Regions from separate parts of the Paenibacillus sp. FSL H8-0261 genome, predicted to be linked through region 1. Evidence: riboswitches for the same ligand, from Rfam matches in the RefSeq annotation. Region 1 holds a riboswitch; each other region holds the start of a gene.
What was found. Region 1 has a riboswitch for cyclic di-GMP ahead of MHI27_RS02420 (choice-of-anchor A family protein). Riboswitches for the same ligand answer to the same signal wherever they lie in the genome.

Region 1 (4,596 bases):
CCGCAAGGGCAAAAGAGAGGTAGGGCTTTTGTCGTATTGGAAGGATTATTCTCGCCACACGGCTGCTGGAAATAACAAGGAATTAAGACACCCGTTACTCACGAACGGCGGGGGATGAATATAACGAAAAAGCATGGCTGTACGAACCTTACATAAGGACACATGCCATGTGTGGAAAAATATAGGCGCCCGATAACCGCTACCTAGCGGATATCGGGCGCTGTCTACGTTCAGGGCTTCTAATTTACATATTGATTCACAAAAGCTGTTACTACGTTTATATACCCCGTCTTATCCATATCATAAGCTAACCCATGCCCTGCTTGCGGCACTACGAACTTCTCTTTGGGACTCTGACATGCCTCATACAATTCATTCATCATACTATATGGTACAAAATTATCGGCATTCCCATGAATAAAAAGAATCGGTACCTTCGCCTTCCTCACCTGTTTCAAGGCAGACGCTTCACTAAAACCATACCCTGCTTTCAAACGAGTAATTAGACTCGCACTTTGAATAAAAGGGAAACTTGGCAAGCGATACATACGCCGTAGTTGGTAGGCTAATTGTGCTTTAACTGAGCTGTAAGCACAGTCCGAGACAATAGCTTTAACCTGCGGCGGGAGTTTTTCACCTGAGGTCATTAGCACTGTAGCACCACCCATAGAGACCCCATGCAGCACAACTTGAGCACTGGGCCCAGTCTTTTCTATTATATATTCAATCCACTGCAAATAATCCTTGCGCTCATGCCATCCAAAACCAATATAATTGCCAGCGCTTTCCCCATGTCCCCTGGCATCGGGAATCAGGATATTAAAGCCCAGTCTCTCGTAATAGATTTTGGCGTACGCCCCCATATCCTTCCCTTTTCCAGAATAACCATGAGCTAAAATCGCCGTACGACCTTCAGCACGATCCGAAAGGAGCAAGTACCCTCTTAGTTGTAGCCCGTCCTCAGATGTAATCTCCACATTCTCAAAGCTCTGACTGGAGATCCAATCCTTCCCCTCACCCCAAGAAGCCCCGGCAACCGGTGGATCAACCTTCAAATCACGATTATTACTCAGGAATTCCTTCGGTGCTCGTTTAATAGCAATTCCATAAAAGAAAAAGCCCGCATAGATCAGAGCTCCTATGACGATGACAGCGCTAATGAAGAACCATACCAATTCATCTTCCCCGTCCTTTCCTCATATCCGTTGTAAATCAGTATAACATCTACTTAGAATGCGCCAAAATATAACAATCGTAACAAAAGAAAACCGCCATCGGAATATGTCCCGAAAGCGGCTTTACTATTCTTCACGGCATAACTTGTATTCAAGCTACAATCACCGTTTATTATTTCTTGCTCGAGAATCTATTTCTCATTAGCAATCCAATAAGTGCAAAACCTAGACCAGTTACATAATAAGGGACTGAACTTGATTCTCCCGTTTTTGGAAGTTCATCCACAGGTGGATTACCTAGCGGGATTGTATCATCCACTGCAGCAATATCCTCTGGTGACGGCGTTGGTGTTACTGTCAATACTGGTCCTAATGGAATCTCATCATCATCAACAAGTACCTCTGTGTTGCTCGACGGTGTTGGTGTTGGTACTTGTGTTGGAGTCGACGATGCTACAGGGCCCAACGGTACAGGATCATCATTAACAACGATAGTGCCAATTACAAATGATGGTGTTGGTGTCGGGAACACCGGAGGCTCCGGCGTTGGCGTCGGTGTTGGCGTTACTTCTGACGACGGTGTCGGTGTTGGCGTTACTTCTGACGACGGTGTCGGTGTTGGCGTTACTTCTGACGACGGTGTCGGTGTTGGCGTTACTTCCGACGACGGTGTCGGTGTTGGTGTTGGCGTCACTTCCGACGACGGAGTCGGCGTTGGTGTTGGCGTCACTTCCGACGACGGAGTCGGCGTTGGTGTTGGTGTCACGATCGGCGTCGGTGTTGGCGTCACGATCGGCGTTGGTGTTGGTGTCACGGTCGGCGTTGGTGTTGGTGTCACGATCGGCGTTGGTGTTGGCGTCACGATCGGCGTTGGTGTTGGCGTCACGATCGGCGTTGGTGTTGGCGTCACGATCGGCGTTGGTGTTGGCGTCACGGTCGGCGTCGGTGTTGGCGTCACGGTCGGCGTTGGTGTTGGCGTCACGGTCGGCGTTGGTGTTGGCGTCACGATCGGCGTTGGTGTTGGCGTCACGGTCGGCGTTGGTGTTGGCGTCACGGTCGGCGTTGGTGTTGGCGTCACGGTCGGCGTTGGTGTTGGCGTCACGGTCGGCGTTGGTGTTGGCGTCACGGTCGGCGTTGGTGTTGGCGTCACGGTCGGCGTTGGTGTTGGCGTCACGATCGGCGTTGGTGTTGGTTTTGGTTTTGGTGTGTGTGTTGGCTTTGGTGTGTGCGTTGGCTTCGGTGTCGGTGTTGGCTTTGGTGTGTGTGTCGGCTTCGGTGTCGGTGTTGGCTTTGGTGTGTGTGTTGGCTTCGGCGTTGGTGTTGGCTTTGGTGTGTGTGTTGGCTTCGGTGTCGGTGTCACGCACGGCGTAGGCGTCACGGTCGGCGTTGGTGTTGGTGTCACGGTCGGCGTCGGTGTTGGCGTCACGGTCGGCGTCGGTGTTGGCGTCACGGTCGGCGTTGGTGTTGGCGTCACGGTTGGTGTCGGTGTTGGTGTCACGGTCGGCGTCGGTGTTGGTGTCACGGTCGGCGTCGGTGTTGGCGTCACGGTCGGCGTCGGTGTTGGTGTCACGGTTGGTGTCGGTGTTGGTGTCACGGTCGGCGTCGGTGTTGGTGTCACGGTCGGCGTCGGTGTTGGTGTCACGGTCGGCGTTGGTGTCGGAGGTGGTTCTTCCCCTCCATATGGATACCAATGCATCTGCACCCCACCAGCAAATCCCTTTGCAATCAGCGTCCCATGCAGTTCACCGGAATTATAAGTTACTTTTGCAAGCGGAGCTAGGATAGTTCCTTCTATTGTTAAACTTCCAATATCAACAGTGCTAGCTTCATAAAAATTAAATAATACCTTGTTAGGGCTACCTCCCCAGATTTGAAAGCTTGGAATGTTAACTGAACTTCCGCTAACGTTAATGATAACTGTGGCGCTATTTGCAATATTAAACTGTAAGCCATTAGCACCAGCGAAATCGGCAGCACTAAGATTAAGAACGTTAAATGGTTCCGGAGCATCAATCGTTATTTTCCCATATTCCTTTTTGAAAGTTCCTATTGTAGCAAGCGAAGAGAATTCATTAGAACGTCCAATAAGAAATTGCTCTTCAGCATCAAAATCAATAGGAGTCCCTTTTCTCGCTGGTTCTTTAAGATCTACACCGTTGCTGGAAAAAACACCACCATAAACGGATGCTCCATGAACAGTCCCATTAGTAAAACTGATGTCATTACCAGCAATAAGAACATCTCCACCTGGATTATCCTTGGATACGCCGTAATTCTGCAAAGTAATATTACCTTTGGCCGCAAGGCGCCCATGAACCTGATCATTAGATTGTTTGAAATCGCCAAAAATAAAAGTATTAAAATTCCCTGCAATACCTAACACAGGTGTAGGAGTATAGGGAAGCACCTCCCCAGCCGCATTTACCAAATGACCTCCAGAAAGACCACTACCTACTGTCAAAATCCCCGCTAATATTAGTGCTAGCAGCGGTTTCATTCTTCTTTTCAAAAAGCACACCTCCTAAATCTATGATTTATATTCAATCAGAATAATTACCAGAAACTCTAAAGGACCTAACAACAAAAAAGACCGCCAAAAAAGAAGTGGAATTCCCTTCTCATGGCAGTCGGACGGTCATAGCGCATTTAAGACACTTTAGACTCCTGGACTTTGCGTCCCACCCTTTCAGGCGGTTTGCTATTATCATGATAATATATGTATTGACTTGCAGATTAGAACTAGCATTTTAAGCATCCTATTAAATAATCGTCTATGACTTTTAATACTTTTGAACTAATAATAGTTTAGCGCTCCATCCCCACAATTGTCAATCAATTCCTTTTGATATTCATACGCGTAAGCAAGCACAAAAAAAAGCGCCTAAAGGCGCTTCACACAAAGGTTTTCCTTTAATTTTAAAGTAACTTTATCCAACCTAATATCGATATCCATAATGGAATACTTAGAATCAAACCAAATACCATTCCACGGCGGAGACTTCCTTCCTCATTCATCCTAATTCTCCCTTTATATAAGTCTGAAGCATTATTTTTTATTATTACAATTTTAATATATTTTATTCTTTCTAATTTAGTTGTGAATTCAATCACATCGGACTAGCTGTTTAGAAATACCATTGATTATTTTTGGAATATCGGGGTAGAATACGAATATACGTTCCCATTAGAGGTGATGAGATTCATGAATAGAGCTGAAAGCAGGGACAACATGCTGGTGAAATCTTATTTATTGCTTCCGATGATTTTATCAGCTTTCGAACGGGACTCCGCCATTCTATCTGCACATTTACGAACACCCACCCCCTATCTGGAGGTTCTTGAAACAGCCGCAGCAGTTGCTACAACAGATCTAAGAGATGTTCGTTCAGAGATGAGAAAACGGGGAATCAAGGTTTATGGG
Region 2 (4,596 bases), 130 kb from region 1:
GCTCAGCTAACACAGGCTGGAATTGTCCGGAAGCGAGCTCAGTTCCGGCAGATGTGCTGCGCGGATTACGAATGAGACTCTTCGGCGTCATAATCACCAGTGGTTTAGCGTCTTCCTGTCCACATAAAGCAGCTTGGCGCCGCAAGACATGGAAATATTGAGAAGCAGTGGTCAAGTTAGCAACGGTCCAGTTCTCTTCCGCGGATAACTGTAGGAAGCGTTCCAATCTACCACTGGAATGCTCGGGTCCCTGTCCCTCGTAGCCATGCGGTAACATGACGACGAGATTGCTGCGCTGCGTCCATTTCGCACGTCCAGCGGCAATGAACTGATCAAATATAACCTGACCTGCATTGGCGAAGTCGCCATATTGTGCTTCCCAGATGACGAAGGTTTCTGGTGCGAACACATTATAACCATACTCAAAGCCTAGCACAGAAGCTTCAGATAGCGGACTGTTATATACGCCAAAGGAAGCGCGAGAATTACTAAGCTGATGAAGCGGAGAGAATAATTCTCCTGTCTTGCTGTCGTGCAGCACCAGATGGCGGTGTGCGAAGGTGCCACGCTGTGCATCCTGACCGCTAAGTCGAATTGGCGTTCCATCCTTCAGGATGGTTGCGAAGGCGAGGGACTCAGCGAGTGCCCAGTCGACCTTTTCACCCTCATTCAGTGCGTCCTTGCGACGCTGCAGAATTCGCTCCAGTTTCGGATAGACTTGGAATCCATCAGGTACGCTCAGTAGCTCACGATTAATCTCTTGCAGACTGGAGATCGGTACGGCTGTAGTGCCTGCCGCTGAGCGATCTGTATGAAGAGGAATGAAGGCCTTTGGTTCTTTTTTCTTGTGATTGCCTTCCTTCATACTATCGTACGCACGTTGCAATACGCCTTCTGTTTCAACGTGCATCTTTTGTACATCTTCAGCTGTAAGAATTTTTTCACGCTGTAGCCGCTCCGCATACACCTTGTAAACGGTTGGATGATTGCGTACCTTACCGTACACGATAGGTTGTGTAGTTTCAGGATCATCCATTTCGTTATGTCCATGACGACGATAGCCGATGAGATCAATAACGAAATCCTTTTTGAATTGATTGCGATATGCACTAGCTAAACGAACTGCTGATATACAGGCCTCAGGATCATCAGCATTGACATGGATAATTGGAATTTCATATCCTTTGGCGATGTCACTCGCATAATGCGTTGAACGGGAGTCTTCGCTTTCTGTCGTAAAGCCGATCCGGTTATTAACAATGATATGGATCGTCCCGCCATTCTGATAACCTTGAAGTTTGCCAATATTAAGTGTTTCTGCAACAATCCCTTCACCTGGAAAAGCAGCATCGCCATGCATCAGTACCGCCATAGCTTTACTGGTATCAATCTTCGGCAATCCGGCTGTGCTCCGATCTTCTTGAGCAGCACGAGTGAAGCCTTCCACGACAGGATTGACGAATTCCAAGTGACTTGGATTATTCGCTAGTGTTATTCTTGTGCGTACGGTTTCTCCTTCACGGACAGCGCGGTCTGCACCCAGATGGTATTTCACATCACCCGTCCAGCCATAGTTAATGCCTGTAGAGCCTTCGGAAGGGAAAAGCTCCTTGTTCGGAGAATGATGAAACTCTGAAAATATAATGTCATAAGGTTTGCCCAAAATATGTGCAAGAACGTTGAGGCGACCACGATGCGCCATGCCCATCAGAATATGCTCTGCGCCGTCATGCGCAGCAGCGCGTACGATTTCATCCAGCATCGGTACGAGAGCGTCATTGCCTTCCAAGCTGAACCGCTTCTGACCCACAAAGGTTTTGTGGAGGAAGGTTTCGAATTGCTCTACTTGGATCAGGCGGTTTAGCAGCTCTTTACGTTCTGCATTATTTAAAGGCGCTGGTGAGCTTGTGGATTCTGCCTGTCTGTTCAACCATTTCAGTTCTTGTTCTTCATGCACATGCCCGAATTCATAGGCGATTGTCTTGGTGTAAGCCTGACGCATACGCTGAACTGCATCCCATCCGGTATGCACATCATTCGGCGCATTCTCCCAAATGAGCGTGGCAGGTAGTGCGAGCAGATCCTCACGAGTCAGCTCATAGGTTTCGAGTTCAAGATATTTAGCCATGGGATTGTGATCGCGCTCAAGCGGATCAATATCAGCGGCCATATGGCCATATATACGAATATTAGCGATTAGCTTGGAAGCTCTTACTGCCTTTCTAAGCCATTCGGTGTCTCCCGAAATGCGAGGCTGTGGAGCCGGTTCGCTATCCGGTGTTAGGGGTGGGGGACCCGAATTTGTAAAAAGCTCGCGATAATTATTCTCTACGGTGGAAGGATCTTTCACAAACTGTTCATATCTTTCTTGAATGTAGCCTAAATTGGGTCCGTAATACTTACTCCAAATGGATTCGTTATAGGGCTCTTTGGCTGCCATGAATACATCCTCCTTAACGGATGAACTCCATACGTGACATTTTGTGTCAACGCTTACTGGAGCTGTGATGATTGCGGTTTCATTTCTCATCTTATTGTGCTACTTTCCACACGTGTAATCAATTCATTCTTTCGTCCAATACGTTCGCAAAATGGTATGGGTTAGCTTGTTCTAATGAAAAGAACGCTGTTTCTTCTCATTACCCATTCCTAAGGCCCACTAAAATGATTCTAATATCCTTATTTTTAACTAATAGGGAAGGAAGTATCATTCTATCGGCTTAATTAATTTTATGAATAGGACGAGTATCGTGTTAAAAGGACAAGATATCGCACAAAAGAGCTTCTATTTTTTGTTTTTTAATGGAAAAACTAATCAGAAATCGACACACTTTTCCACTTTAGTATAGTATAATGTTATTGCAGTTAGCGATTTTCATATATTTCAAAGTAGATCCTTTCGTGTAAAGGGTCCAGTAAAAGGTAAACCTGCCGAAAGGCAGGGGCACAAAGTCGCGGGTCTAAGGTAGAAATACTATGACAGCCGGATTGCCTGGGGACGTAAAATCTTAGGAGGAGATTTTTTGGACAAGTCCAACCAGGGAAGCAACAGAGAACAGCAGGTCATTGATCTAGACGTTGAGTGGGTACATTTATTATTAGCAGCTAAGAAGGCTGGCATAAAGGCAGATGAAATTCGTCGATTCTTTCATGAGAAGACTGTGCAAGCCGTGCAGTAATACATTTAGTGCGTTATATTTTGAAAAAGGGCCCAGCGATAACTCGCTGGGCCCTTTTTCGGTATATAAGAAAGTATACAAGATAAATAGTCCTTATATTTTACTAGAATATAAAACGCCTTCGCGGTCCATGTTAGGAGGGCGAAGGCGCTTATGTTTGATAGTATGAGTAGAAGAGGATCTTATCAGGTCAGGTGGAATATTAATCCTTCTGATCAAGGCGCCATTTCTGGTAGTCCAGAAACTCCTTGAATTCGCGTTTGCTTATGCCTGAGGCCATAGCTTCCTGCACCAATCGGAACCATTCCGAATCTAAAGGTGACTCCTCAGCATCATTAGGTTCTCCATAGAGCAAAGCGTGGATGGATACCTGAAGCGCATCGGCGATCTTTTCGATAAACTGGATTGAAGGATTGGATTGGATGTTTCTCTCCACATTGCTAAGATACGATTTAGCAACATCCGCTCTGTCCGCAAGCTCAGATAGGGATAACCCCTTTTCTAGGCGGAGATGCTGGATACGTTGGCCCATATTTTGTGCCACTATGCTGACGCCCCTCCGTAATTTTTGTTATTAGTATAGCAAATATCGATAAATTCGACAAAGTTTATTGTAAAGAGAAGAGCAGCATCTACTTATCCGCTTTCCGGAATAAGAATCTGCTGCTCTTCGAATGGAAGACTTATTAGATTATTTAGCGGATCCAGCAGTTTGCTTACCTACGAAATCCCAAGTCAGAGTTAATGAATCTTTTTGGAAGTAGTTTTGCTCTTGGCCGTTATCAACAAATTCGAATTGAACGGTGAAGCTATCATTTGTGCCGGCCTTAATTCCAGATGCTTCGCTAGTACCCCAGATTGCATCAAGTCCAGTATTTTTTACGAGATCCGGTGTCTGAGTCTTCAAATCGGCTAGGGTAGTTTCCCAAACTACTTTCTCTTCACTACCAGGTAAGATGCCGCTTTTATCTTTATTCACCAGGAATTTAACTTTGATGGATTTTGCCAAATCGTTAGCGCCGTTGTTACCACCTACATCATTAATAGAGGTAGCTGTTTTGAGGAGGATCGAACCGATATCAAGTGTACCGTCATTTTTTAGTTTGAAGTCTCTTTTGATCGTATCGCCTGGCTTCAGATCCTTCAAATCAACGATAACTGAAGGGTCGGAGTTCAAATCGAGTGTACCTGCAGCAAATGTAGCAGTGCTTTGTGCAGTGTCACTAAAGTAAGCGAAGGTTCCTCCACCAATCAATGATAAACCCAGTGCTGCTGATGCTACGCCAAGACCCAATGTTTTTTTGATACCCATAATTAAAATTCCTCCTCGGTTTTTGTGGTTTTTTTATAAAAGTTATATATTGTAACTTCCGGTTCGTAAGCGGAAGCGGACAATCAACGAATTACTGTATTTCAG
Region 3 (4,596 bases), 2.6 Mb from region 1:
CATCCTTTAACTCCTTCGACAATCCGAAAGCCATACGTAAAAGTGCATTTTTAGAAAGATCATAATAAAAGTTGCCTAAATATTTATAATGATCCCAGAAGGTTGTATGGATAATTAGACCACCAGTTTTTGCCTTGCGCATCAAGGGAATTGCGTAATAATTTGTGATCATCTGTGCTCTCACACCGGCATTAAACATATTGTCCCAATGAGCTGTAGGCAGCTCCCAAAAAGGCTTCTGCTCGATAGCTAAATCATTGCCTCCCCATACGTTGTTAACTAAGATATCGAGCCGACCTTGCTCTTCAGCGATCTGGCGGATCACTGCTTCTGTTTCTTGATCCTTCGTATGGTCACATCGTATTACCGCACCAGAACCTCCACTCTCTTTTATTTCTCTAAGTACGCTATCTATGCTCCCCTTAATATGCTCTGTGACGGATACATCTGTGGTCCTCCCTGTAATATAGACAAAAGCACCTCTTCTTGCTAGTTCTAGAGCGATCCCTCTCCCAGCACCTCTGCTGCTCCCGGTAACCAATGCGACTTTCCCTTTCAATGTCATAGCCCTCAACCCTTTCCACCTGAATTCGGATTTCAAAATTCTGTGAACATTCCTTACGTTTTATAAGTATAGCCCGTATATATGACATCAACTGACATATATAATATAATCATGATTTAGAAATGATTAATGGTGATCGTCTAATCAATAATTCGAGGAGGTACAATAGCCTAATGAGAGCCGACCGTTTGTTATCAATATTACTTCTGTTGCAAAATCGTGGAAAAATGACTTCTAGAGAATTGGCCCAAACACTCGAGGTATCAGAACGAACTGTGTTTCGTGATATGGAAGCATTAAGTGCTTCAGGAATACCCATTTTAGCTGAACGTGGTCGTGAAGGAGGTTGGATGCTTACTGAAGGGTACCGAACCTCCCTAACGGGAATGAAGCCACAAGAGATTGGTTCACTGCTTCTGTCCGCTGACGCATCTATAATGAAGGATCTGGGGATACAAGACGACTACTCTTCCGCTCTTCTCAAACTAGAGGCTGCATCCTCACATCGACTTAGTAACCCAGCAAATTACCTAAGCGAGCGTATTCATATTGATGGCGCCAGTTGGCATCCTTCGGATGAGACTTATCCGTTCCTTTCTGTACTGCAGAGAGCACTTTGGGAGGACCGCAAAGTAAAAATCACTTATCTCCGGAGCAACGAGACAACGGTCCGTTTCATTGAACCTCTTGGGTTAGTTGCAAAACGCGGAGTATGGTATGTCGTAGCCAAAAGCAAAGATGAACTACGGACCTTTCGTGTGTCCAGATTAGTTAACGTTGAGGAGACACATGAGTGGTTTAAAAGACCTGATGACTTTGATTTAAAACAGTACTGGGAAGAGTCCACCACGGCCTTTAAAGCAGCACTGCCAAAGTATCAAGTAAAGCTAAGGGTTAGAACCTCTGTCTTAAAAGAATTACAGCGAGAAAGATTCGTCTCTGTCCAATTGATAGAGCCAACTAGCAAAGCAGAGTGGGTAAACGTAGATGCCGAATTTAATACGATCGAGTCGGCCTGCCGGATAATCCTTTCTTTTAGTCCCTCGGTTATTGTACTTTCACCGCAAGAACTTTTAGAGATGGTAAAGTCTGCTATCGCAAAAATTTCCGCTATTTATGAGGATTTTTGACACGAAATCTAAAGAACTACTCCGAAAAGAAGATTTATGTCAGTTCTTACTATAGACCAATCACCTTTAAATCCCATATAATAACACCAATACATAATATTAATAAGGAGGACATTATACCAATGAACTGGATGCATAAACTTCCGTTAAAACAAAGAATTGTTGCCGGATGTTACCTCGTTGCCGCACTATTTGCCATTCCTGTTTTAGTTACTTTTATGATCTTAGGCAACATTATTTTGGGTATTGTTCTAATCGTAGTTCTTGCTGCTCTAACTTTCCCCGTGGCCCGCTTTATCGAGAGAACGCTTACATCTTCATTTGATGACATCGCGAATGTATCTCATAGTATTTCAAAAGGGGATTTTACTAGTAGAGCCGATGAGAACGGCTCTATGGGGGACGTAAGTCGTTCCTTTAATACTATGATTGACAAGCTCAAGAAGATTTTGACAGAAGCATCACAAATCACTCGTCAAGTTATGGATGCAAGCCGTGGAATCGAAGATAAGAATCAGAATTTGAAAATTGTCATGGCACAGGTAGCCTCTTCGTCTAACGAGCTAGCTCTTGGTGCAAATGAAATATCTACGGATATCGCTGAAATGACAGAATCCATTAAAGATATTGAGAATAAAGTATCCAATTATACGAACTCAACGAAAGAAATGAACAGACGTTCAATACATACATTAGAACTAGTTGAACAAGGACGGCAGTCCGTTGATACTCAAGCTGAAGGCATGCGCAAAAACATCCAGGCTACTCAAAAAGTAGCTGATACTATCGAAGCCCTGTCTCATAATGCTCGCGGAATTACGATGATTACAAAAACCATCACAGAGATCGCTGAACAGACCAACCTCTTATCGCTGAATGCCTCCATCGAAGCAGCACGCGCCGGGGAGCATGGTCGAGGATTTGCTGTAGTCGCACAGGAGGTTCGTAAACTTGCCGAAGAATCAACGGCTTCAACGAAGGAAGTCTTTGGCTTAGTTCGGAGCATCGAAACTGATATCAAACAAGCGATTGACAATATCGCTATCAACGAAGAAGTCGTACAGGTACAGAATGAGATGATCACTCAATCTGCTCATATCTTTGCTCAAATTGTGCAAAGTGTGCAGTATATTACCGAGCAAATCTCTTCCTTCTCTGCTGAAAGTGATCTGATGTTGGAAAGTGCCTTGAAAATCTCAAGTGCAATAGAGAATATCTCTGCAATCACACAGCAAACCGCTGCCGGCACCGAGGAAGTATCCGCCGCTATGAATGAACAAATTAATGCCCTGCAGTCCGTCGCTGAAGAAACTGAGAAAATGACACAGGCTGTGTTTAATCTACAGAAGACTATCCATATTTTCAAGTTTTAAGTCACTTGCAAATCATATAAACAAGTCCAAAAACTCCTCCTAAGTTTTGACTTAGGGGGAGTTTTTTTATATCTATTATTTCATAGGTTGGACAAGACTTTCGTCAAAATTCGAGTTAATTTGCGAAAATATATTGACAAAGGTACTCTAGGAATATATTGTAAAGGAAAATTCTTCTTATAAATTTTAAAATTAATATTGGCAAAATCTTCGAAAGAGGATGACGCAAAACCATGGATCTACAGCCTCATTTTTAATCAGAGGCCATGACTGCCAGGTTGCAGAAAACCAAGACGACTGAACTATTGTTCAGTCTCTATGGCGATTTATGCCACCAACCTGTGCCCTAATTCAGAGCACAGGTTTTCTAATGTTTGATTTTAAAATAACAATCAACTTGTGAGGTGTATTTTTTGAAGACAGTCGCAGATTACATGTCGGAAGCACTACGGAACCTAGGTGTTACCCATTCCTTTGGTATTATTGGGAAATCCATTTGTCCTATTGTTCTTAAAATGGTAGATTACGGTATTGAATTTATTCCTGGGAGACATGAGTCCAGTTCCGGCTTCGAAGCAGCCGGGTATGCGCTTAAAACTGGAAAACTAGGTGTAGCTTTTGGTACTTCAGGTCCTGGTGGAACAAACCTATTAACTGCAGCAGCACATGCTAAGGCTAACAACCTACCTGTCCTATTTATTACTGGCCATCAATCTATTAAAGAGCTTGGAATTCCCCAATGTCAGGACTCTACCTCTTTTCTAGCTGATTTAGCTGATATGTTTAGACCTGCCACCTTATATAGCAAGCTTATTGAACGTGGAGATCACTTTAACACAATCTTTAATCATGCCATATCCATTGCTTTGAGCGGTAATCGTGGTCCAGTTCACCTTTGTATTCCTTTTGATGTACAAACGGAATTGCTAGAGGAATGTAATATTGTAATCCCTGAACGCGAATCACTGGTTAGCCATGCTAATATCGACCGTGTACTTGATGCTATAAATAACTCTAAGAATCCAATAATTATCGCAGGTAAGGGCGTTAACCGCTCAGGAGCACATAGTGAGCTAATTCAATTAGCGGAAACATTTAATATTCCTGTAGTTACATCTCCAGGTGGTAAAGGGGCTATAGCTTGGGATCATTCACTCTATCACGGTCCAATTGGAGTAGGCGGTTGTACCCATGGGGATGACTTGCTGAATCAAAGTGATCTATTTATCGTTCTCGGGTCACGTTTAAGTGATATGACTATTTGTAATCTTAAAAGGGAAAATCATCCTGCAACATTAATTCAGTTTGATAGCGATCCGACTTTTGTCGGAAAAATATTGTTCTCTAAAACGATTCCAGTGACTGGAGATCTACGCGACAATCTAGTTTACTATCTCAATAATATTGACACGAACAACATCACAAAACGCGAAGCACCGACAAATTCCGATTATACCGAAGAGCCTCCGATTTTACCAAACCTTTCACTTGCATCGGTCTTGAGTACGATGAGTGATTTGATTCCTTA

Region 2: linked by a shared signal. The riboswitch ahead of MHI27_RS01875 (anti-repressor SinI family protein) and the one ahead of MHI27_RS02420 (choice-of-anchor A family protein) in region 1 are both predicted to bind cyclic di-GMP.
Region 3: linked by a shared signal. The riboswitch ahead of MHI27_RS21695 (thiamine pyrophosphate-binding protein) and the one ahead of MHI27_RS02420 (choice-of-anchor A family protein) in region 1 are both predicted to bind cyclic di-GMP.

The regions. Positions count from the first base shown of each region.
Region 1 covers NZ_CP150297.1:546,117-550,712, reverse strand. The annotation lists gene MHI27_RS02425 (alpha/beta hydrolase) at 240-1,175, opposite strand; gene MHI27_RS02420 (choice-of-anchor A family protein) at 1,348-3,684, opposite strand; cyclic di-GMP riboswitch class I at 3,795-3,885, opposite strand; gene MHI27_RS02415 (hypothetical protein) at 4,378-4,596, shown strand, end outside.
Region 2 covers NZ_CP150297.1:418,810-423,405, forward strand. The annotation lists gene MHI27_RS01870 (2-oxoglutarate dehydrogenase E1 component) at 1-2,440, opposite strand, end outside; cyclic di-GMP riboswitch class I at 2,912-2,996, shown strand; gene MHI27_RS01875 (anti-repressor SinI family protein) at 3,024-3,179, shown strand; gene MHI27_RS01880 (helix-turn-helix domain-containing protein) at 3,382-3,711, opposite strand; gene MHI27_RS01885 (TasA family protein) at 3,871-4,491, opposite strand; gene sipW (signal peptidase I SipW) at 4,583-4,596, opposite strand, start outside.
Region 3 covers NZ_CP150297.1:4,858,310-4,862,905, forward strand. The annotation lists gene MHI27_RS21680 (SDR family NAD(P)-dependent oxidoreductase) at 1-565, opposite strand, end outside; gene MHI27_RS21685 (YafY family protein) at 739-1,695, shown strand; gene MHI27_RS21690 (methyl-accepting chemotaxis protein) at 1,818-3,068, shown strand; cyclic di-GMP riboswitch class I at 3,259-3,354, shown strand; gene MHI27_RS21695 (thiamine pyrophosphate-binding protein) at 3,473-4,596, shown strand, end outside.